Linked DNA regions of Thermogemmata fonticola. The protein of the gene in region 2 interacts with the protein of the main gene of each other region in a pairwise test. Links are inferred from orthologs where the notes say so. Each region holds a gene or a part of one and is shown on either strand. Other genes may lie near its edges.

Region 1 (10,255 bases), on a different replicon or contig from region 2:
CGTTTGCGGTGGCGGAGCGCTGGCGGGAGGATGCTCGCATTCACTACGTTTATGCGGAACGGTTGGGACAAGCACGAGCCAAGAACCTGGGGATTCGCCTGAGCCGGGGCCAATGGGTGGCATTTTTGGATGCCGATGACCGCTGGGAAGCGGACAAGCTGCGCCGCCAATTGGCCTTGGCAGCGGAATATCCCCAGGCCGGTGTGATCTACAGCCGCCGTCGGCTGATGGATGCGCAGGGGCGGGAAATTGCATCGCCTTCTGCGGAACGCGAGTTGCCGTCGGGGTGGATTCTGGAAGAGTTGGTGGTGCAGAATTGGGTCTGCTTCTCTTCGGCGATGGTGCGCCGCGAGGTTCTGTCCCACGTGGGGATGTTCGATGAGCGGCTGGAGTTAGCGATTGACTACGATCTGTGGCTGCGGGTGGGGATGCATTATGCGTTTTATGCGGTGCCGGAAGCGTTGGTGTGGTATCGGACGGGCCATGCCAATTTGTCGCGTCGGGTGGTGGAACGAGGGGAAACAGCATTAGCGATTCTGAGCCGGGCGGTGGAGCAATACGGTTTGGGAGAGAAGGTTTCAGCGCGGTCGTTGCAGGAAGCAGCGGCTTCGACCTGCCGGACGCTGGGATACGTTTTGCGGCAAAGCTCGGCGCGGGAAGCGGCGCGGTGGTACTGGCGGGCCTGGCAGCAGGGGGGCCATTGGTGGCTCACCTGCCGGGGACTGCTTGCCTGTCTGCATCAAGCTCTGCGGCGGGGGATTCAGAAGGCTTTCCACTCGCTGACATCGATGCGACAGTGAGGCGAAGTTTCGCACTGTTCCAGCCAGTGCTGGTAGGCCAGCGCGGCTTGCGTCCCCGCCTGTGGCAAGGATTCCCAGGGGAAAAAAGCCCATTCGCGGTAGAGCACCCACTCATCCTCCAGATCGGCTAGAAGCAGTCCTTCCAGGGGTATGGTTTGAAGGGTGAGGTCGCGGAGGGCAGCGCCGGTCGATCCGCCGGGGCAAGCGACCAGGAGCAGCTCCGTCATCGCCTCGGAGGCGGAAAGTCCGGGCGGCGGCTCGGCGGCGTGGAACATCCTGCGCAGGGCCTCCTGGATGTCTGCGGACGAGGGATAATGCTGCCGCAGGACGTGGAAGAAATCGATCTGTTGCAAGCAAGGGGGCAGCAAGCCCGCCAGGGTGTGCACCAGGCGCTGCCAGCAGTGGTGCCGCCCGCGCTCTTCGAGCAGCAGCGAAAGCAGCGGGCCTTCGGACGATTCCTGGAGAGCTTCTAAGGCGGCCGTGTCGATCACCTCGATTTGCTGCGGCGAGAGGGAGCGGAGAAGGCGTTGGGCTAACTCGTCCAGATTCGGGCAATCGGGGGGCAAGAGCCAATCGGGGGGCGGGCGGCGTTCATGGGCGCTGCGAGTGGGAACTTCCTCGGCCAAGTTACGGAATTGCTCACGGGCCCGGCGTACTTGGCCGAGCGGTTCCAGGAGCAAGTCCCGGAGTTGGTGGTAAAAGCGGAGCAAGCCGCGGTGGAGGAGCGTGGCATACTGGAGTTCGGGGAAGCCGCGGAGGGCTTCGCGTAGCTCGCCGCTGCCGGGGCGGCGCAGGCCGCGGGAGGCATGGACGGCGTTCATGAGCACTTCGTAATGCTCGCGGGCCTTTTGGGCCTGTTGTTCCGCTTCCTGGGTGAAGCGATTCCAGAATCGCTCGGCCACCGCGATCCACTGCATCAGGAGCATTTCCGTACCGCCCAGGTACAGGCGGCGATCCCGGCACCAGGTCTCCAGGCTTTTAGGCAACTGCTTGCGTAGCCGGTGGAGGTGATTCTCGACCGTGGTGCTGAAGTGCTGCTCAATGACTCCCACGGCGGGCGATCCCAGGGGGCGCGGCGGTCCCAGGAGCAGAATAAGTTGTTCGACGGTTTCTTCGAGGCGGGCCGCTTGGGGCCAACGGGCGAACCAGCTCCGCGGGATGTGCGGGGCGACGAGTTCCGCCCAGGTGTCGCTGGCCGGCCGCCCCAGGGCTGCCGCCGCTGCTTGCTCCAGTTCCTCCCGCATCTGAGCCGGCGTCAGTTTCAATTCCGACCAGAGGTGATGGGCGAGTGTCAGGAACTGTTGGGAAGGTTCGGCGGCGGCGGGCAAGTCGGTCCAGCGTTGCACGCACTGTTGGGCGCAGGCCAGGGCCAAGCGATGGAGCAATTCGCGCCGCGGCCAGCGCCAGTGGCTCAAGGCGGGCCAACTCAGGGGAAGCTGAGCTACTCCCGGTCCGCGGGAACGGGCGTAGGCCAGGCGCAGGCGCTGTCCCACAGGTGTCAGCAGGTGGAGGCGGAGGATTTCCGCGGCGAGAAGGTCCGAAGGGGTCAGGGAGAGGCGCAGAGTGCGTTGCGGCATGGGCGTAAGCCGCTCATCCCGGCTCGCGGGACGCGTCAGGATGCGGGAACCCGCGGGTCCCGGTTCGCGCCGTGTTCGCAGGCGTAAAACGGCGGAATCCCGCCGCGGCGGTGGGGCTTCCGTGTCGCGCACTGCTTGCTGGACGACAAAACAGCGGTCGAAGGGCGGCTGCCGGGTCTGGATGCGTCCGTGCAACTCTTCGTATTCGACGGTGTAAAGAGTATCCGGGCGGCTGTAGTGAGCCAGTTCCCGCAAGGCGGCGTAGGTGTTGGCCAGCGCAGGCTGCAAGGCGGAAGCATCCCCAGCGACGGGAGGCAACAGCAACAAAGCTTGGACCGTCACGCGGGGCATGTCCAACTGTTGCAAGCGGCTGCGCACAGCATAGGCTAGGTCGAGAAACATCCCGCTGCCTGTTCCGCCTCCTAGACTCGCCAGAATCATGACAGTCAGCCCCAGAGGCACATCCGCCGCGGCCGCGTCATTTGGCGGTGGGGGCGTGTTCCAGCCGGCGAGGGTCAGCGAGCGCAAAGCCGACTCCAGGCGCTGGAGGATCAAGCGGTGGTGATCACAAAAGGCGAGTCGGCCGAGCATGCGGACGCCTTCCGTCCGGGGCTGACGGGGAAGCACATGAAGCAGGGGAGGGTCGAACCAATCCTCGGTGATAAGTCGGCCGCTGGGCCGGGGACGCATGTAATAGGCCATGCGTTGTAGCGGCGTGTGGATGACATCCTCCTGGGGCAAGGCGGCCCATCCCTCGGAGGCCGATTCCTCACTAGCCTGGCGAATCGTGTCTTCATCCGTGTCAATGAAGAGGAACTCCAGAGGGGGAGGGGGTGGAGCGCCGGCCGGTACGCCTTCCGCCAGTTGCAGCCATTCCCAGCGCAAGCGTTGCAGGATCGGCAAGGCGGACCCGCCCACCCCGATGACCAGAGCCGGCGACAATGCCGCTGCCGCCGCTGGTTCCGCTCCCCGCGGCGTCTCGCGATCCTGCTCCGCGGGCGTGGCTGGCAGCAGCGGGCTACTCTGCACCCCCGATCCTTCCGCAGGACGACGCAATGCGGGAAAGCGCACCACGCCGGACGGTGTGGAACCGATCAGATGCTGCACGAAGGCGGTGACGGTGGGCCAGCGTTCCTCCGGCTTCTTGGCCAAGGCGCGGGCCACAATCGGCCGATCCGACGGCGGAAGCGGCTCCAAATGCGGCGCCTGGAACAAATGTTGCCGCAAGAGCTGGGCGGGGGTCGTTCCATCAAAGGGACGCCGCCCGGTCAGTAATTCCTGATACACGCAGGCCAAGCTGTATTGATCGCAGTAGCGGGTGATCACTCCGTCAAAGGTCTCTGGCGCCGCATAAACGGGCGTGATTCCCCCGGTCACCGCTGCGACCAGCCCCTGCAAGTCCTTCACTTGGCCAAAGTCCGCCACCTTGATGTGATTGTGCAGGAGAAAGAGATTCTGCGGCTTGATGTCCAGATGCTGCAACTGGAACTGGTCGTTGAACAGATCGAGAACCTCGGCGGTCTCCAGCATGTAGGTGAGCAGCTCGTGCCGCGGGATGCCGGGAAGACCAGCTTCGCGGCACTGCACGAACCGGTCCCACAGATTGCAGTCGGCTAGCTCCATGACAATCAGGAGCCGGCCTTCCACCACATCGAAGCGGTCCAGGGCTAAAAGATAAGGGTGGCGCACCTGCTTGACACGCGCCAGGGCCTTGAGTTCCTGCAAGGCGAAGCAGGCATCTACTCCGCTGCGCAGGTCTCCGTGAATGATCTTGATGGCTTTGGCGATCCCTCCTGGAGCCACCGCCTTCCAGACTTCGCCGAACCCTCCCGCTCCCAACCGCTCCACCAGCACGTACCCGGGCAGCGGCTCGGCCTGTGCAGCGATACGCAAGGACATGGGATGATCTCAATATGGCGGATTCTATCTCGCTAGGAACCGCGCAGGGGCACGCTCCCCAATTCCTCAGAATCTTGCTTGAAACTTAGCACACAAAGGGACAGCGTGGGATTTTTCGACAGACGTGACACTGGCTTTTTGACAACAAATCAATTTTCCTGCTTCCGTCGAAACTGCCCCGTGGCCTTCCTTGATACTGCCCCATCGGATCGCAGTCACACAGACTCGAGTCGGTGCATCCAATCGGCAAAATGGGGGCATTTCTGGCGTAGGGTATCCAGTCCAGTCCTTTGTACGACTCGTGGACCATGCAAACGTTTCTGATAATCAGGGAGATGTTGGCAAATCCGTGCGGACGGGTGGGTGGTATGGCCTTCGTTGATCTCTTTGGGAGACAAGCCGCTGATGGCCTGAGTCAGGTGGGACACTTGCTTCTCACACCCGGGCAAGACGGAAGGCAGATGGTGCAGTCCGGCGAAGACCAAGGCTTCAAATTCATGCAGAACCAAAAATGGCAGAAAACGCGGGTCCCCGATGTCGTTCTGGAATGCGTCCTCCAAGTGTCGCACACGCTCATAGGGTGTGCCCGCCGGAAGGGTGTCTTGGCCCGGAAAGTCATTCGGGAGGCCGTAATAGTCGATCATCGTTGTGACCAATACCACATTACTATCACGTAGAAGTTGACGAATCTCTTTTTTGACTTGCGAATAAGAGCTGATGCCGCCCTTGAAAGTGGCTCCTGCCTTGGTGCGTTTGGTTTTGGCCAGCACCGGCGTCAGCTCTAATCTCGACTCCAGATGGGGGGGGCGAGCACATCGCGAACAAAAGTCTCTTCAGTTTGTCCTTCGACGGAGATAAACCTCCGTCTCATCGTGTGGGCCGTCCTCCGAGCAGGTTTTTCTCCCACGGATCACCCAATCCGTAATCCTCCAGCCAGGATGTCATTTCCTCGGAGTTCAAACGCCGGAATACCGACTGGCCTTCCTGACGATCTACGACCAGGATGTCCTCCGGTTGGAATTGATTGACCAAGGTCACGGATTGTGTTGCCAAGATGACCTGAGTATGGCGGGCGGCGCTGCGCACCATATCGGCCAGTAGGGAAATGGCGTAGGGGTGGAGTCCGAGTTCAGGTTCATCCAGTACGATGGTTTTGGGCAATAGTTTTGGCGGCTGCAAGAAGAGGGTGGTCAAGCAGATGAAACGGAGGGTGCCATCCGAGAGGGCGTGCGGGCCGAAGAGGGTATCCGAGCCGTGCTCGCGCCATTCCAGGCGGATCTTCTCCGGATTGAAGGGCGAGGGCCGCAGTACGAAATCGCCGAAAAAGGGGGCTGCCAGCCGAATGGTCTCCACGATGTTCCGGTAGTGGGCTTCCTGTTTTCCCGGAGCAGGTACAAGTAAGCCGCGAGATTTGAGGCGTCCGGGCGGAGAAAGAGGTTGTCGTGAATGTCTCCGGTTTGTTTGACCCCGGCGGACGCACTCGTGTCGTGAAAGTGATAAAGCCGCCACGAGTTCAGAGCAGCCAGAACATAATGGGCCACTGCATTCCCTGCCTGATCCCACTCATTCAGGAGCGTTTCATGATGCACACGGGGGGAACGTAAAACTTCGGAGTAAGGTGCCTGATATAGTTGGCGGTCATGAAAGTAGATGATCTCGGAATCAAACACGAACAGGTCGTCTGCTGTCGGGATAAGCGTGCAGGTGTAGCCGTTGGCCAAATGGCTTCCCCGTGTGAACCAAAGCTCGATGTCCAGGCGTTCGGTGGTTTTGCGGCCGTAGTGAAGAATCTGATCCGCCCCGCCTGCCTGAGCTACATAAGTTTGCATTCCCTGGGCGGCTAAGCGGTTCATGAACTGAAACAGGCTGATGAAGTTCGACTTGCCGGCTCCATTGGCACCAATCAGGACGTTGATAGGGCGCAGCGTGATCTCGGCTTCCCGGATAGATTTGTACCCTTTGAGGAGCACACGCTCTAACATGGGCCGATCCTGCGAAGCGATGCTTCAACTCTTTCAGGTTCCCGTTGCGTTCTCCCACGCTACTACCTCATCTTCCCTTCTCCGCGATGGAGGGGGGAAAGCAAGCCGGGTGAGTCCACACGAAATCTGCAATTTTGTCGGAAGGCCGAGACAGAGGAATCGTGACAAACGAAACGACTCAGCCGAGGAGGAATCGAGGCGTCGCGCACCCGAACCAAGCGAATGCGAGGGGGACAAGGGCGATGCGGGTATTCACGGTGACAGGTGGCGGCGGAGGGCGGCTTCCAACTCGGTCTTTTGGCCGGGGTGTCCTTTCCAGAGGAGTTGGCCATGCCGATCGAGTACCACCGCGGTGGGGTAACCTTCCACGGCGAAGAGATCGCGGACACGTCCTGGCCCGGCTCCCGGTTCCACGTAGACGGGGTAATTCACAGTGTGGCGAGCGGCGTACTGCTGGGCGGCTTGCAACCGCTGCTCCAGCGGCAACTCGTCGCAGAGCACGGCCACGATTTGGAGTCCTGCGGCACCATAGCGGGCTTGCAAGTCTTTGAGAATGGGCACCACCGGGCGGCAGTGGGGGCAGTCGCTGGTAACAAACTCCAGGACCACGAGGCGGGCGGAACTGTCTCCAGGGAAGCTCCAGGGGCGCTGCAAGGAATCGACCAGAACCACCGTGAAGGGCTTCCCGATCTGGGATGGCGAAGAGTTTTGCGATGAGGGAGGGTTCCCCGAAGGCGGCACGGGGAGCTTCGGCACTGGCGGCGGGGGTGGCGGCGGCGGTAAGGAGGGAGGGCCGGGAATACTCACCGGCGGCGGCGTGTAGGGCGGGCGCGGTCCATCGGCTGTGTTTTCTGGCCGCAGCGGCGGAGCGAGATTTTGAGGCGGCGGGATAGCTGGCGCTGCCGGCGTTCCCCCGCCCGTTCCTCCTGCACCACCGCTGGGTAGGCGACCGCTGGGCGGCAACGACGGCGGCACCGGCTGGCCAGACCCGCCATCCGGCTGGAAGGCGCCATCCGAGCTGGCCCGTGGAGTGCGGGAACGCGGCACTCCTTCCGGCGGCGGTAATAGCGGATCGCCTGTCCCGACGCTACCGGCGTCTGCTCCGCTGGCGGGGTCCTCGCGCAGGACGAGAGTCAAAGTCGTATTCGGCACTTTGGTTTGAACCGTGCCGCGCCAGCGCCGTCCTTGTTGCTGGGCTTCAGCCGTCAGTTGATAGCTCTGGCCCGGTTTGAGACCACGGGTCAAAAAGTAGCCTTGATCATCGCTGTAGATGCCCATCGCTCCACCGGGGGAGGACGGCAAAGGTTCGATGCGAATGAAGACATTTTTGGCGGGACGGCCTAGAGCATCGACGACTCGGCCGCCCAAGGCATCGGAGGCCGCCGCCGTTGTACGGCTCCAAGGGCCGCCTTTGGGCACGCCCGTTTTGGCGCCGGGGAGTTGGGCGGACGGGTCCAACCAAGCCGGTTGCTTGCCGCGCGCTGCGGGCATGGCGGCAGGTTCTCTTCCCTCCCGGCTCCGCTCGCTCGTCTTGCAACCGCTAACCGCCAACAGCAGCAAAAGCAGCACGTTGACGGCGCCACGACCCCACATCGTCCGCTGGCCTCCCGTTTGCCACCGCATCTCTGGCGGCGGATGCGCCCCTCTGGCTTTCGAGGGGGCAGCTTCCTTCACCGGCGGTGATCGCAACCCGTCGGCTGGACTAGGACAGCATCCTTCAGGGGCATCATTCCGCACGGCAGGGTTACGGTCAAGGCCACCTCCGCGTGGCGGCAGCTGGCCACGCTCGCCCCACCGCCTCCCGAAACGATCCGGAGGAAACGGCGGATCTTGCCAGCCTCACGTGCGGGAACAAAACGGAGAGTCAGGGAAAATCTGAGTCCCGCAGGGAAAACAGGGAGGACGAGGATTCTAGCGAGAGGGGCGAAAGAACGGCGAGCTGCAAATTGAGGCGGGGCAGGGCCGAGGAAAGCGACAGGGTTTTGTCGAGAATGTTGTGAGAATTAAGGATGCTTCAGGAAAGCAGCGAGAGAACGGCAGCACCTCGCGGGAATGGGGACAGTCCAGGGAACGGCAAAGGGAGGAGCGATGCCGAGGAAAGTCATGGCAGAAGCGCAGGCGAGATCGGTTTGCGGTCAGAGGGCGGCTCGGACGATCGCCAGGAAGGAATCGGCCTTGAGGCTGGCCCCGCCGACGAGGCAACCGTCCACGTCCGGTTGGCGGAGCAGTCCCGCGGCATTCTCCGGCTTGACGCTGCCGCCGTATTGGATGGTGATGGAGTCCGCCGCTGTCGAGCCGAAGCGCTCTGCGATCTGAGCGCGAATGAAGGCGTGGGCCTGCTGGGCTTGCTCTTCCGTAGCGACCCGGCCTGTGCCGATGGCCCAAACCGGCTCGTAAGCAATGGTCAGCGCGGCAGCTTGTTCCGCCGTCAGGCCGGCCAGGCCGTTCTGAAGCTGGCGCAAAAGGACGCTTTCCGTCTGGCCTGCTTCGCGTTCGCTCAGCAACTCGCCGATGCAGAAGATGACGTGCAGCCCTGCCCGCAGCGCTCCGTGGAGCTTTTTGTTGAGAAACTCATCGCTTTCCTGGAGTCCATGCCGCCGTTCGCTATGCCCGATGATGACGTATTGGCAGCCCGCCTCCCGCAGCATGTACGGCGAGACCTGCCCGGTAAAGGCTCCCTCGCGCTCGTAATGGCAGTCCTGGGCGCCGAGCGCCACGGGAGTGTTGCGGAGCACTTCCCCCACGGGCAGCAGCCAGGGAAAAGGAGGACAGACCGCGACGCGCAGCCGGCGAGCCGTTTCCGCATCGACCCCCGCTGCCACGCTCCGGGCTAGCTCCCGCGCTTGCTCCAGAGTCGTGTACATCTTCCAATTGCCGGCGATGAACTTCTGCCTGGGCATAACACCTCCTGCGGGCAAATCTCACTCACTCGCCACTGCGTGTCAGTTCACTGGCGTTTATTCCGCTCCGCGGTTCTATCCTCAGCGCGGTGGGCGAACTGTTCCGCGTTTTGTCTCTGGCCGTTCGCTGGGGCCTATTCCGCAATCGGTGCCGGCGGAATAACCGTGGCGGCCAACTGCGGAAAGCCAGGGAACGCTTGCCTACCCTTGGGGCGATAACGCTTGCCTACCCTTGGGGCGATTCAGGGGACCAGCTCCGCTTCCGGGCGGCTCCAGAACTCGCGTCCCAAGGCGGCGGCCAAGCGGCGCAGGTCTCCCATCAGGTCGAGGAATTGGTGGGGCAATAGGGCCTGTGGCCCGTCCGACAAAGCCTTCTCCGGGCAGTGATGGACTTCGACATGGACGCCATCGGCTCCCGCCGCCACCGCCGCCCGGCACATGCTCGGAATCAAATCCGGTCGGCCCGTCGCGTGACTTGGATCGACAATGATCGGCAGATGGCTCTGCACCTTGACGTTCGGCACCGCGCTCATGTCCAGCATGTTACGCGTACTGTCCTCGAAGCTGCGCACGCCGCGCTCGCAGAGCACCACATCATGGTTCCCCTCGGCCAGGATATACTCGGCAGACATGAGCAGGTCCTTGACCGTGGCACTCATGCCTCGTTTGAGCAAGATGGGTTTGCGTGTCCGACCGCATTCCTTGAGCAGGTCGAAGTTCTGCATGTTGCGGGCGCCGATCTGGAGCATGTCGGCATAGCGGCAGACCAGCTCCACCTGCCGCGGGTCCATGACTTCCGTGACGATGGGCAAGTCGTACTTCTGGCCGACATCGCGGAGGATTTTCAGGCCCTCTTCGCCCAAGCCCTGGAAGGCATAGGGGCTGGTCCGGGGTTTGAAGGCGCCGCCGCGAAGGATGTTCGCGCCTCCGGCCTTGACATAGCGGGCGATGATGTCCATCTGTTCATAGCTTTCCACCGCACACGGCCCGGCGATCATGGCCAGGCTGCCCCCGCCGATCCGCACCTTGCCGACATAGACCACGCTATCCGCCGCGTGGAACTCCCGGCTAGCCAGCTTGAACGGCTTCATGATCCG
Region 2 (10,376 bases):
GGCTGGCTGCTCCTGGCCCCCCGCGCCGGCCTGCTCGGCCCTGCCCCCGTCCCAGCTCTGATCGACGCTCTGGCCAAGCGCTACCCCCTTGATCGCCGCCGCATCTTCCTCGTCGGCCACTCGCTGGGAGCTGCCCAGGCCGCCGCCCTCGCCCAGCGGCACCCGGAGTCCTTCGCTGCTGTGGCTGCCCTCGGCGGTGCCCCGCCCCTGAGCGATCCGCAACTGCTCCGCCGCCTCCCCTTCTTCCTCGCCGCCGGGAGCCAAGACGACCTGGCCATCGCCGCCGCCCGCTCCCTCCACAAAAAACTCGCCGCCGAAAAACTCCCCCATTACCGCTTCCGCGAATACCCCCGTCTCGAACACCTGACCATCGTCCGCGAAGCCCTGCCCGATGTCTTCGCTTTCTTCGATTCCCTTCCCCCCGTGAAAGCACCCCCGCCGTCCTCGCCCAGGGACTGACAATTCCCTGCCACTCCCTGGGGCCTCGCCCCTCCCGCCTCTCCGGCTTTCGTCCGGGGTGGCTTGCGGACGGCACCGCTTCGCGGCTCCCCGACCCTCTTCCCCCTCTGGTCAATACTCAGGCTTTCGATATACCGCAATCAGGATTTCCTCCCGGAAACTCAGGAGATGGCCATGCACGCACGCTTCCTTGGAGCGGTTCTCATCTTGGCGGCCAGCACCCTCGCCCTCGCTTTAGCTCAGCCCGCAGACCTCAAACGCCTCGAAGGACGCTACAAAGTCCTCATCATGGAGAAAGCGACCGGCCCGGCCCCTAAAGAGGTCATCGAAAACCTCTCCTTCATCTTCAAGGGAAACAAACTCACAGTCAAACTTGCCAACGAAGAAGAGAAGAACGCCCAGTTCAAACTCGACCCGGAAAAAGTTCCTCCCGCCATCGACATTTTCCCCCTCGATGGCGACTACAAGGGCAAAACCTTCCCCGGCATCTACAAAATCGACAAAGACGAAGTGACCATCGTCATGACGGAAAAAGGCGAACGGCCCAAGGACTTCAAACCGGAAGGGGAGGCCATCCTCATCCGCCTCCGCCGCGAAAAGTAGCTTTCCTCCCACGACAGCGGCATCATCGCCCGCCTGTCCTCGCTAGGAAACTGCCCCACCGGCAATGTGCATCCCCCTCCCGCGCTGTTCCCGTTACCTCCTGAGCCGTTCGGCCCCTGCCGCTTCTTCTCGTTCACCGCCGTCTATTTCCCCCTGCGAGGCAGAACCCGAAGGCATCAGCACGACGCCGCCAGCTATCACCCAGGCGGAGGGAGATACCGAGCCGCAGCCGGGATTGGCCTTCCCGCCGGGGTGTGTTGTACGTTAGGCTGGTTCCAGAGGTAAGCGGGCCGTGGGCGAGTGGAGGATTTCGACGACCAGAACAAAGCCGTCCCCCGGAGCATGCTATGGAAGAAACCCTGAGCCAAGCCGGTACCATTCTCTTGCAAGTGCTCAGTAATCTGACCAATCCCGACGCTTGGCGGGAAGCCCTCAGTGCGCCGGGCGTCGTGGTGGCGGCCTTTTTGGTGCTCAACCTGATCGTCTTCACGGAAACCGGCCTGCTCATCGGCTTTTTTCTACCGGGGGATTCCCTCCTGGTCACTGCGGGCATCGTCGCCCACTCCGTCGGCTGGCCCGTGCACTGGCTCATCCTCACTTTGTGCTTGTCCGCGATCGTCGGCGATACGGTCGGTTACTGGATCGGCCACAGCGCCGGGCCGGCGCTCTATCGCAAGCCGAACAGCCGCTTCTTCCGCCGCGAGCACCTCCTGGCTGCCCAGGCCTTCTACGATCGGCATGGTGGCAAAACAATCATCATCGCTCGCTTCGTGCCGATCATCCGGACCTTTGCCCCGGTCGTCGCCGGCGCCGCCCAAATGCCCTATCGCCGCTTCTTGGCTTACAACATTTTCGGCGGGATCGGTTGGATTGTGAGCATGATACTCCTCGGCTATACACTCCACATGTGGCTGGACCCCTTGCTCCGGCCTCTCTTCGGTGATCAATTCCAGATCGCTCGACATATTGATAAAGTTGTCATCACTGTCGTCTTCATATCCATACTTCCATTATTAATAAAATGGTGGCAAAAACGCCGTGCTTTGAAAACCGCACTGGCAACCCAAAACATCTACTGCGGAGGAACACCATGCCCGCCAACACAATGAATGCGTATTTACGTGAACAAATCTCCCATCTAAAATCCCAGGGTCTATACAAAGCGGAACGTTGGATTGAAACCCCGCAAAGTCCCGAAATCGTCGTCCAAGGCCGCAAAGTCATCAACTTCTGTGCTAACAATTACTTGGGCCTGGCCAATCACCCGCGAATCGTCGCCGCTGCCGAGGAGGGACTCCGCCGCTGGGGCTACGGTTTATCCAGTGTGCGGTTCATCTGTGGCACGCAAACCATTCATAAGCAACTAGAACAACGGATCGCCCAATTCTTCCACAAACAGGATTCCCTTCTCTATACCTCCTGCTTCGATGCCAATGGCGGCCTGTTTGAACCCCTCTTGACAGAACAAGACGCGGTGTTTTCCGATGAATTGAATCATGCCTCGATCATTGATGGTATCCGGCTCTGTAAAGCCCAACGATTCCGTTACCGCCACAATGACATGGATGATTTAAGGAACCAACTGGAATCTGCTCGGAAATATCGTTTCAAGATGATATTTACGGATTCTGTATTCTCAATGGATGGCGATCTAGCGAACTTGCCAGTGATTTGCGAGTTGGCGGACCGATATGACGCCGTGGTAGGCATCGACGACTGCCACGGGACGGGGCATTTGGGTCCGACGGGACGCGGGGCGGCAGAGGAATTGGGCGTGCTCGACCGCATTGACATCATCACCGGCACGTTGGGGAAGACCCTCGGCGGGGCCAGCGGCGGCTTCACCGCCTCCAGTGCGGAAATCGTGGATTGGCTGCGCAATCGCTCCCGCCCCTACCTGTTTTCCAACAGTGTGCCGCCAGCATTAGTCGCCGCGGCTATCGAATCTTTCTCACTCATTGATGAAGCTGCGGATTTACGCGCCAAACTTAAGGCTAATACTGCTAAGATGCGCCACGGTTTAGAAAATGCTGGCTTCACGATTAAACCGGGACCTACTCCTATCTTGCCTGTAATGTTAGGAGAAGCCGCTTTAGCGACGCGCATGGCGGACGCGTTGCTGGAACGCGGCATTTACGTCATCGGCTTCAGCTATCCCGTTGTCCCCCAGGGGCAGGCCCGAATCCGCTTGCAGGTCTCCGCCGCTCACACCGACGAGCAGATCGATCGTGCCGTGGCCGCCTTCACAGAAGTCGGGCGAGAATTGGGTGTGATTCGATAATATACCTTCAAGTCAGAGTGGATATAATTCTCAATGTCCTGCCCACACTTGGCACAATTCCAATACGACGTGGACTGCGGACTCCAATTCTTCCAAACATGTCCATTCCAAAGGTGAGTGGAAGTTGTGCTCACCACAGGAGAGGTTAGGGGTGGGCAATCCTTTAGCCGTGAGGAGAGCGCCGTCGGTGCCGCCGCGGATGCTCTTGAGCTTCGGTTCCAAACCGGCCCGCCGGACAGCCTCGACGGCATAAGCCACAGCCCGCGGCTCGCGTGCAATTCCCTCCCGCATGTTGCGATACTGCGGCTGGACGGCCACCTGGACCCGCGCGCCAGGATGATCCCGTTCGATCTGCCGCCCGATCTCCCGCAACCAGGCGGCGTATTCCGCCAATTGCGGCGTCTCGAAGTCCCGGAGCAGACAGCGGATTGTCACTTGGGCCACTCCGCCTTCGATGACATACGGATGGATGAACCCCTCGCGGTCGCTGGTCGTCTCCGGACTGTAGTGATGCTGCGGGAGGCGCTCCAGGAATTTCCCAGCCAGGCGCACGGCGTTGATCATCCGCCCTTTAGCAATCGCCGGGTGGATGTTGGCCCCTGTGATAGTGATGAGCGCCAGGTCCGCAGAAAAGGTTTCCGCTTCGATCTCCCCTACACCTGTGCCATCCAATGTATAAGCCACCACGGCACCAATACGATCTGGCTCTAGATATAAAACACCTTTTCCAATTTCTTCATCACATGTAAATACAATGCGAATCTGTCCATGTGGTATATCAGGATTTTCACACATAATCCGACATGCTTCCATAATGACAGCTACGCCGGCTTTATCATCGGCTCCTAACAAAGTTGTGCCATCGGTGGTGATGAGGGTTTTGCCGACAAGCTGGTTCAGTTCGGGATTGTCGGCCACGCGGATGACCTGGCGCGGATCGCCGGGCAGGGGGATGTCGCCGCCGGGATAGTTGCGGATGACCTGCGGCTGAACATTCCGTCCGCTGGTTTCCGGACTGGTGTCGAGATGAGCCGTAAATGCGATCGTGGGCGCACCGGGCACCGTCGCCGCGATCGTGGCGAAGACCAGCCCATGTTCATCCTGCTCCACGTTCTGCACCCCCATGGCGCGCAGCTCTTCGCAGAGCAGGCGTCCGAGTTCCCGCTGGCCTGGCGTGCTGGGATACGTCCCCGCTTTCTCATTGGCTTGCGTATCGATCCGCACATAACGCAGGAACCGTTCTAGCAACGTCGATGTATCATATTTCTTCATGGTCTATTGCGATGTTTATCAAGGTTCATCGAAAATATATTAATCCACCAGAATCAATATCAAATTCATTCTTTTCTTTGGGATTTTCGAGTTCTACTTTTGACAGGTTTTTTCAAGGATACTCCTATTTTGGGACACAGATCGGCCAGGATACAGGAATCACAGCGAGGTTTGCGAGCCTGGCAAACCTGCCGCCCGTGCAAGATGAGGCGATGGCTGAACGCGGTCCATTCGGCAGGGGGCAGCAGCTTCATCAGAGCCTGCTCAATCTTGTTTGGGTCCGTATGGCGTGTCAGGCCGAGCCGTTGTGACAATCTTTTGACATGAGTATCGACGGTGATCCCCGGAACACCGAAGGCATCGCCTAAGACCACATTGGCGGTTTTCCGGCCGATTCCCGGCAAGGTGACGAGTTCCTCCAGGGTCCGCGGGACCTGCCCGCCGAATCGCTCCACCAATTGGGCGCAGCAGTCGCGGATGTGCCGAGCCTTGCTGCGGTAGTAGCCCGTGGGCCGGATGATCGCCTCCAATTCTCGAAGATCGGCGCGGGCAAAATCTTCCGCCGTGCGGTAGCGGGCAAACAGGCGGGGGGTGACCTGGTTGACCCGCTCATCGGTACATTGGGCCGAGAGAATGGTGGCGATCAGCAGTTGGAGGGGATTGTCGTGACGCAGGGCTGTGGAGGGCTGGGGGTAGATTTGCGCCAGGCGCTGATTGATGGCCGCGGCACGTTCGCGGACCGGGAGCAAGCGGCGGCGCGGGCGGCCGGCTCCAGGCGGCTGGGGATCAGAAACATCCGGCACCGGGCGGATAGACTGATTCATTATTTTATCAGATCAACAGGTTGCAACGTTGGACAATTTAAGCCGCACTCGCCAGAATTCGTGCATCCGCAGGAAAGACCACCACCCCATAATCGCCTTGTTGGAACCAGGACACCAGGCGCTGCACGGATAGTTCATCCACCGCCTCTTCTGGAACCACGGCGACATGACGGGAGTGAAGGAACGATAATCGCACGACACGTTGGGGCCTTACTATGGTATTGTACGCCTGGGAAATCGGGGGCAATGGGGCGTGCCCCGCGGGCTGAACCCACACCAGCAGGGAGGCAGGGTCAAGCCGGCGGCACAGTTCCCCCGGATGATACTGCGGCGCGAGAACAATCAATTCCGCGGCTGCCAAGTCATCGGGATGATCCACAGGACGCAGGCGTTCCAGAAGAAGCAATTTCTCCTGGGAGGTGCAAAAGCCCCGCTGTTCTAGTTGATCAAGGCGTTGTCGATAGCGTTGCTGTGGGGAATGGACGAGGACCAAAGCCCCCTTGAGCAAGGCTTCGAGGAGCCAATCTTCGATCGCCGGTATATCCCCCCACACGCCGATAACATGGGGAAATGGCAGAGGTGCCCCATCGGCCGCTAAGTCAGAAATGACATTGGGAGGCAGCGGAGGGTTCCAGGCGGCAAAACGGCGGCGTTCGCTAGCCAAGCCGAGCCAAGCAGCGGGCAAGGGGCGTTTGGCCAGGGAATGTCCGAATTGTTCGCGGAGTCGGGACAGGGCATTGTCACCGTCAGAGGGATAGCTGAGATGGTCCACAAGCTGGAGCTGGAAGGCTTCGCGGGCCGACAGAGGGATGCCGGAGGCCAAGCGGTGCCGTGCCTGGGGGCTGTGGCGGCTTTGGAGCAGAACCGACCCGCCGAAGCAGGTCAAGCCTTGGGGCAGTTCGATCCGCGTGGCCGCCCGTTGCACAGCCAGGCGGTAATCGCAGGCCAGGGCCAATTCCCAGCCCACCCCACGGCAAAGGCCATCGATGGATGCGATGCTCACGCCGGGCCAGTGGGCCAGCTTTTGGATCAGTTGCTGCCCTCTCCAGGCAAAGGCGGCGCGATCCGCCGGGCGGCGCAGCTCCCGCAGCACCAACGGATGCAGACCCCGGCAGAAACTGTCCTTCGTCCCAGACCGGATCACCAAAATCCCCACCGGGCAGGAAGTGTAGAGCCAGGCGATGGCTCGTTCCCATTCCTCCAGAGCGTTCCCATCCCAACCCTGCTGCTCCAACGGCGAGAAGGCAAAAGTCAGGGTGGCGATGTGCCGCTCCAGGTCCACGCGAATATGACGGGACTGATAGATCGGGAACATGGCCAACCTCCACGCGTCTTGATCCCGGTGCTCCCTCCGAGAATCCTCAAAGTACGAGCAGCCGAGGCTCTGCGGAGTGCTTTCGGATCAGCCGATGGCAAGCTAGGCAAAGACGCACGATTCTACCTGCTAAGCCTGGCTTAGGGATTGCACCGGCTTGGGAAGGTTCTGCTGCTTGGTTTTCCCGCGGAGTCGCATTGTTTTGCCTTTTTCCTCCAGTCAAAATGCCAGTGTACCGTTCGCTACCCGATCTCAGCGAGAAACCGCAGAACGAGACTGAGGAAAGTTTCTATGGTGCGCGGAAGTCAACTGGCATGCATTAGTGTCATATTGTTGTCTCTCGGTGCGGGGTGCCGGTTGTGCGAGCGGGATCGCTGTGATTCCCGGCCGGGATGGTTTTCTTCCCGCCTGCGGTCGCCTCAGGCCGGCCAGCTCATGAGTCAAGGTCGCTTGAGCGAGGGCTGCTATGACGCAGTCACAGGCCAACCGGTTCCCTGCCCGCCGATGCCATCCACTCCCGCTCTGCCCACCGGGAGTACGCCGCCGCCTCCCACGGCCCCGCCGCCAAGCGGTGAAGAGCTGCCTTGGCCCGGCTCCGGGGAGCACATCCGCCCGCCGGGAGTTCCCAGTGCGCCGGCTGGCCAGAACGCGACGCCTCCCAAACCCTGACTGCGATCTCCGCTTCTGTGTACTCTTCCGTGCACCGCACCTCCTACGTTTCCAACCCCTTGGTTTCGCGGACGGTACTCCATTACTACTTCGCGCCCTGGGTCTGCCCCATAGAAGGCGGAACCGCTAACACACGCGGGGCCGGCGTGTTCCAGAAACCCTTCGGCGGCGGAGCGTAACCGGACCGCGCGGGCAGGAGCAACTGCTCCAAGAGTTTTTGGCTTTCCGCCTGGGCGAAGCGATAGCCGGCGGGGGATTCCATTCCGTCCGAGATCGCGGGAAGGGTTCTCCCGGAGACGGTGGAACTGCTGCGAGCGCCGCGACTGAGCGGCAGGGAAGCGTGAGCACTGCAACAGCCCGCGGAGTGGGGGCGGCCCACACCACTGCTCAGTGCAGGGGCGGAAGTACACGGGAAGGTGCCGGTGATTGGGCCGACATACGGCCGGGGTTGGAAGCACGGCAGCGCCTTGCCCGTGGTGGGATAGAAGAACAGCCAGGCCTTGATCGGGGAGCCAGGGATGATCGAGCGCACGCTAGAAGGAGAAGAGCGGCCGATCCCCTGAAGTGACATCGGACTATCACCTACCCCTGGGTGGACTGCCATCTCCGCCTGTTCCCGCAGGGCGAGGGCGGGCCGCTCCCCAGGCGGCACATGAATACGGCTACCATACGGCACGCTCGAACCTCGGCCCGGCGGCTCCGCCGTCAGAGTCAGCGGCGGCACTTGTGGAGTCGTCGGCAAAGGACGCGGTTCGGCTGCCCCCGCTGCCACACCAGACAACAACGCCACCCCCAGCACTCCACTATGCCGTATCCCCATGCTCTGTGCTCCTGAACTCAGGCGATCGGAAACGGGCCGTACACCGCAGTCTTCCCAGCGTTCCGCCCGCACCCAACCCTGCCTTTTCCTCATCGACTCCACGCAATCCTTGCAGACGGCAGAATTGCTCAGAACGGCCAAGCCAAGCGTGCCCCTTCCCGGCACAAGCCGCACAGCCTCGCCATCTTTCCCATGCTGGCGGCCTGGGGGAAAACCGGCACTTCCTGTCCCGCAGGCTACTCCGGCAGGTCGCCCGTTGCTTCGCATACCAGCGGCAGGATACCGCTTGCCTCGTGCCGCGGAGCGGTGATCAGCTTCACCGCAGGACAATACCGCTTCAGGATCGGCTGCACGCTCTCCGCCGCCAGCTCCGGGCGGTTGCACTCCTCGCTTAGATGGAGTTGCACCAGATACCGCGGCATCCGCTGGGAACGCGCCAGAATCTGCTCCACCAGCGCCGCCGCCTGAGTGTTGGACAGATGCCCCTGATCGCTCAACACGCGGCGGATCAGATACCACGGCCGGCCGCTCTGGCGCTGCATCTGCGGATCGTGATTGAACTCCACCGCCAGCAGGTCCAGGTTGGCCAACGCCTCCGCCAGTTGGACGCTCCCGCATCCCAAATCCGCCACGTATCCCAGCGACGCCTGCACCTCGCCCGGCCCAAGCAACACCGCCCGGAAGGCGAATGTCGGCCGACTGTCGTGGAGGACCTCGATAGGTAGGAAACGACAATTCTCGACCGGCGTAAACCATCGCCCCCCTCGATACTCCCGCAAAAGCTGGTTCTTCTCCAACAGGGGCAGATACTCCGAACGGCTGCGCAAATCGACCAGGTGACGGCTGTGAAGCCACAGCGGTATGCGGCGGACGAACAGCTCGGCGAGCACGCTCTCGTGCCAATGGTCCGAATGCACGTGTGTCAACACCACGGCCTGAACCGCCTTCCAGGTGCGCCCCAGACTGCGTAGCCGCCGCGCCAACTCGCCCGCTTCCAGACCGCAGTCCAACAGCAGCCCGCGGCCCGCCGCCTCGATGTAAGCGGTGTTGCCGCTGCTGCCGCTGCCCAACGTCGCAAAGCACGCCTGCACTTGCTCTGCTCCTTCCATAATCGCCGCTCCCGCTCCTCTCGTCTTGTTCCATTACTTGTAAACTGGAACCCAAGGTGCGCCCAGCTCCGTTGGCTTCTACCCTCCATGCAGAAGAACCGCAAACCCTCTTCCCCTCAACACCACGAGAATCGGCTTCCCTGAAAACCGCAGGGGGAACAACTGGACGCTGAACCGAGACTTCCTGCCGAACCGCAGCCGGTTGGACGACCCTGCCGTCCCGCGAGGGTGAGTTTGTCAACTTCGAGCGGCGGGATGGTTCAGCTCCAGGTGAGCATTGCGACGGCTTTGTCAACTTCGGACGACGGGGCAACTCCGCGAGAACCTCCCAACTTTCCCGCTTCTTTTCCGACCGACGGCCTGAGCGACGCGAGGGCCTGGCTCGCTGATCCAAAGATGCTAGCGACCGTATCAATTGATCACGACTTCGCCGATTACCACTTATGGATTGACAAATCAATTTATACAATCGCATTTGCATCTTTTCTGCTGTCGAGATGGGATGATGACCGGATTCCACGGACTTTTTCCGTTTCCTGGGTTCATCATGTTTACTTGACAATTCGGAGGAAATCCGAGAAGACCCTGCCGCGGCACGCTGGGAGCGAACCGAGGTTGGCTCCCCTCGCCGCTGGGGCCGAATGGGGGAAGCCTCGCCGTGGGTCGCTCCCTGCCGACGCTGGCGGCGGGCTGTCACTGGTACTTCTGGGGTGGAAGACTCTGCCGCGGGAGGGCAACGCCCCGGCTCTTCTGCCGTTTTAGTCCGCATTTTGAGGCCACCGCCGCGTTGGTGGGTCCGGCCACTTGGGGAAGGCTCTTCACTTCGGGGAACTGCTCGCCGAGCCACCATTGGGATGGGCTTCGCCTCGACGATGAAGGGCACGCTCCGCTTCCGCGATCGACTTGCCGATTTCGCACTGGATACAGAACGATTTGTTCGACGTTGATATTGGTAGAAAAGATCATGTTTTGCTTCGACAGATGGTGCGGGCGCCGGTCGGGGCGGGGGAGGAGGAGCGGGGAT

What was found.
Region 1: the proteins of pepT (region 2) and tpiA interact in binary tests that used the Escherichia coli proteins (3 or more experiments, as listed by UniProt). The link is inferred for Thermogemmata fonticola from one-to-one orthologs.

The regions. Positions count from the first base shown.
Region 1 is NZ_JACEFB010000001.1:620,740-630,994, forward strand. Bases 7,277-10,082 are described here. They hold tpiA (triose-phosphate isomerase), read right to left. Parts: upstream 9,159-10,082; coding sequence 8,394-9,158; downstream 7,277-8,393. Other genes in these bases: H0921_RS18110 (redoxin family protein), read right to left, coding at 7,277-7,851; aroF (3-deoxy-7-phosphoheptulonate synthase), read right to left, coding at 9,401-10,082. Also shown: H0921_RS02285 (glycosyltransferase), read left to right, coding at 1-800; H0921_RS02290 (tubulin-like doman-containing protein), read right to left, coding at 761-4,276; H0921_RS02295 (DUF4276 family protein), read right to left, coding at 4,492-5,046; more of H0921_RS18110, read right to left, coding at 6,511-7,276; more of aroF, read right to left, coding at 10,083-10,255. UniProt on the Escherichia coli protein: Involved in the gluconeogenesis. Catalyzes stereospecifically the conversion of dihydroxyacetone phosphate (DHAP) to D-glyceraldehyde-3-phosphate (G3P).
Region 2 is NZ_JACEFB010000005.1:2,801-13,176, forward strand. Bases 2,495-5,421 are described here. They hold pepT (peptidase T), read right to left. Parts: upstream 4,616-5,421; coding sequence 3,374-4,615; downstream 2,495-3,373. Other genes in these bases: kbl (glycine C-acetyltransferase), read left to right, coding at 2,495-3,343; nth (endonuclease III), read right to left, coding at 4,681-5,421. In the rest of the region: H0921_RS08595 (alpha/beta fold hydrolase), read left to right, coding at 1-459; H0921_RS08600 (TIGR03067 domain-containing protein), read left to right, coding at 634-1,062; H0921_RS08605 (DedA family protein), read left to right, coding at 1,410-2,171; more of kbl, read left to right, coding at 2,153-2,494; more of nth, read right to left, coding at 5,422-5,439; H0921_RS08625 (enoyl-CoA hydratase/isomerase family protein), read right to left, coding at 5,477-6,754; H0921_RS08630 (hypothetical protein), read left to right, coding at 7,046-7,423; H0921_RS08635 (hypothetical protein), read right to left, coding at 7,509-8,243; H0921_RS08640 (MBL fold metallo-hydrolase), read right to left, coding at 8,480-9,352. UniProt on the Escherichia coli protein: Cleaves the N-terminal amino acid of tripeptides.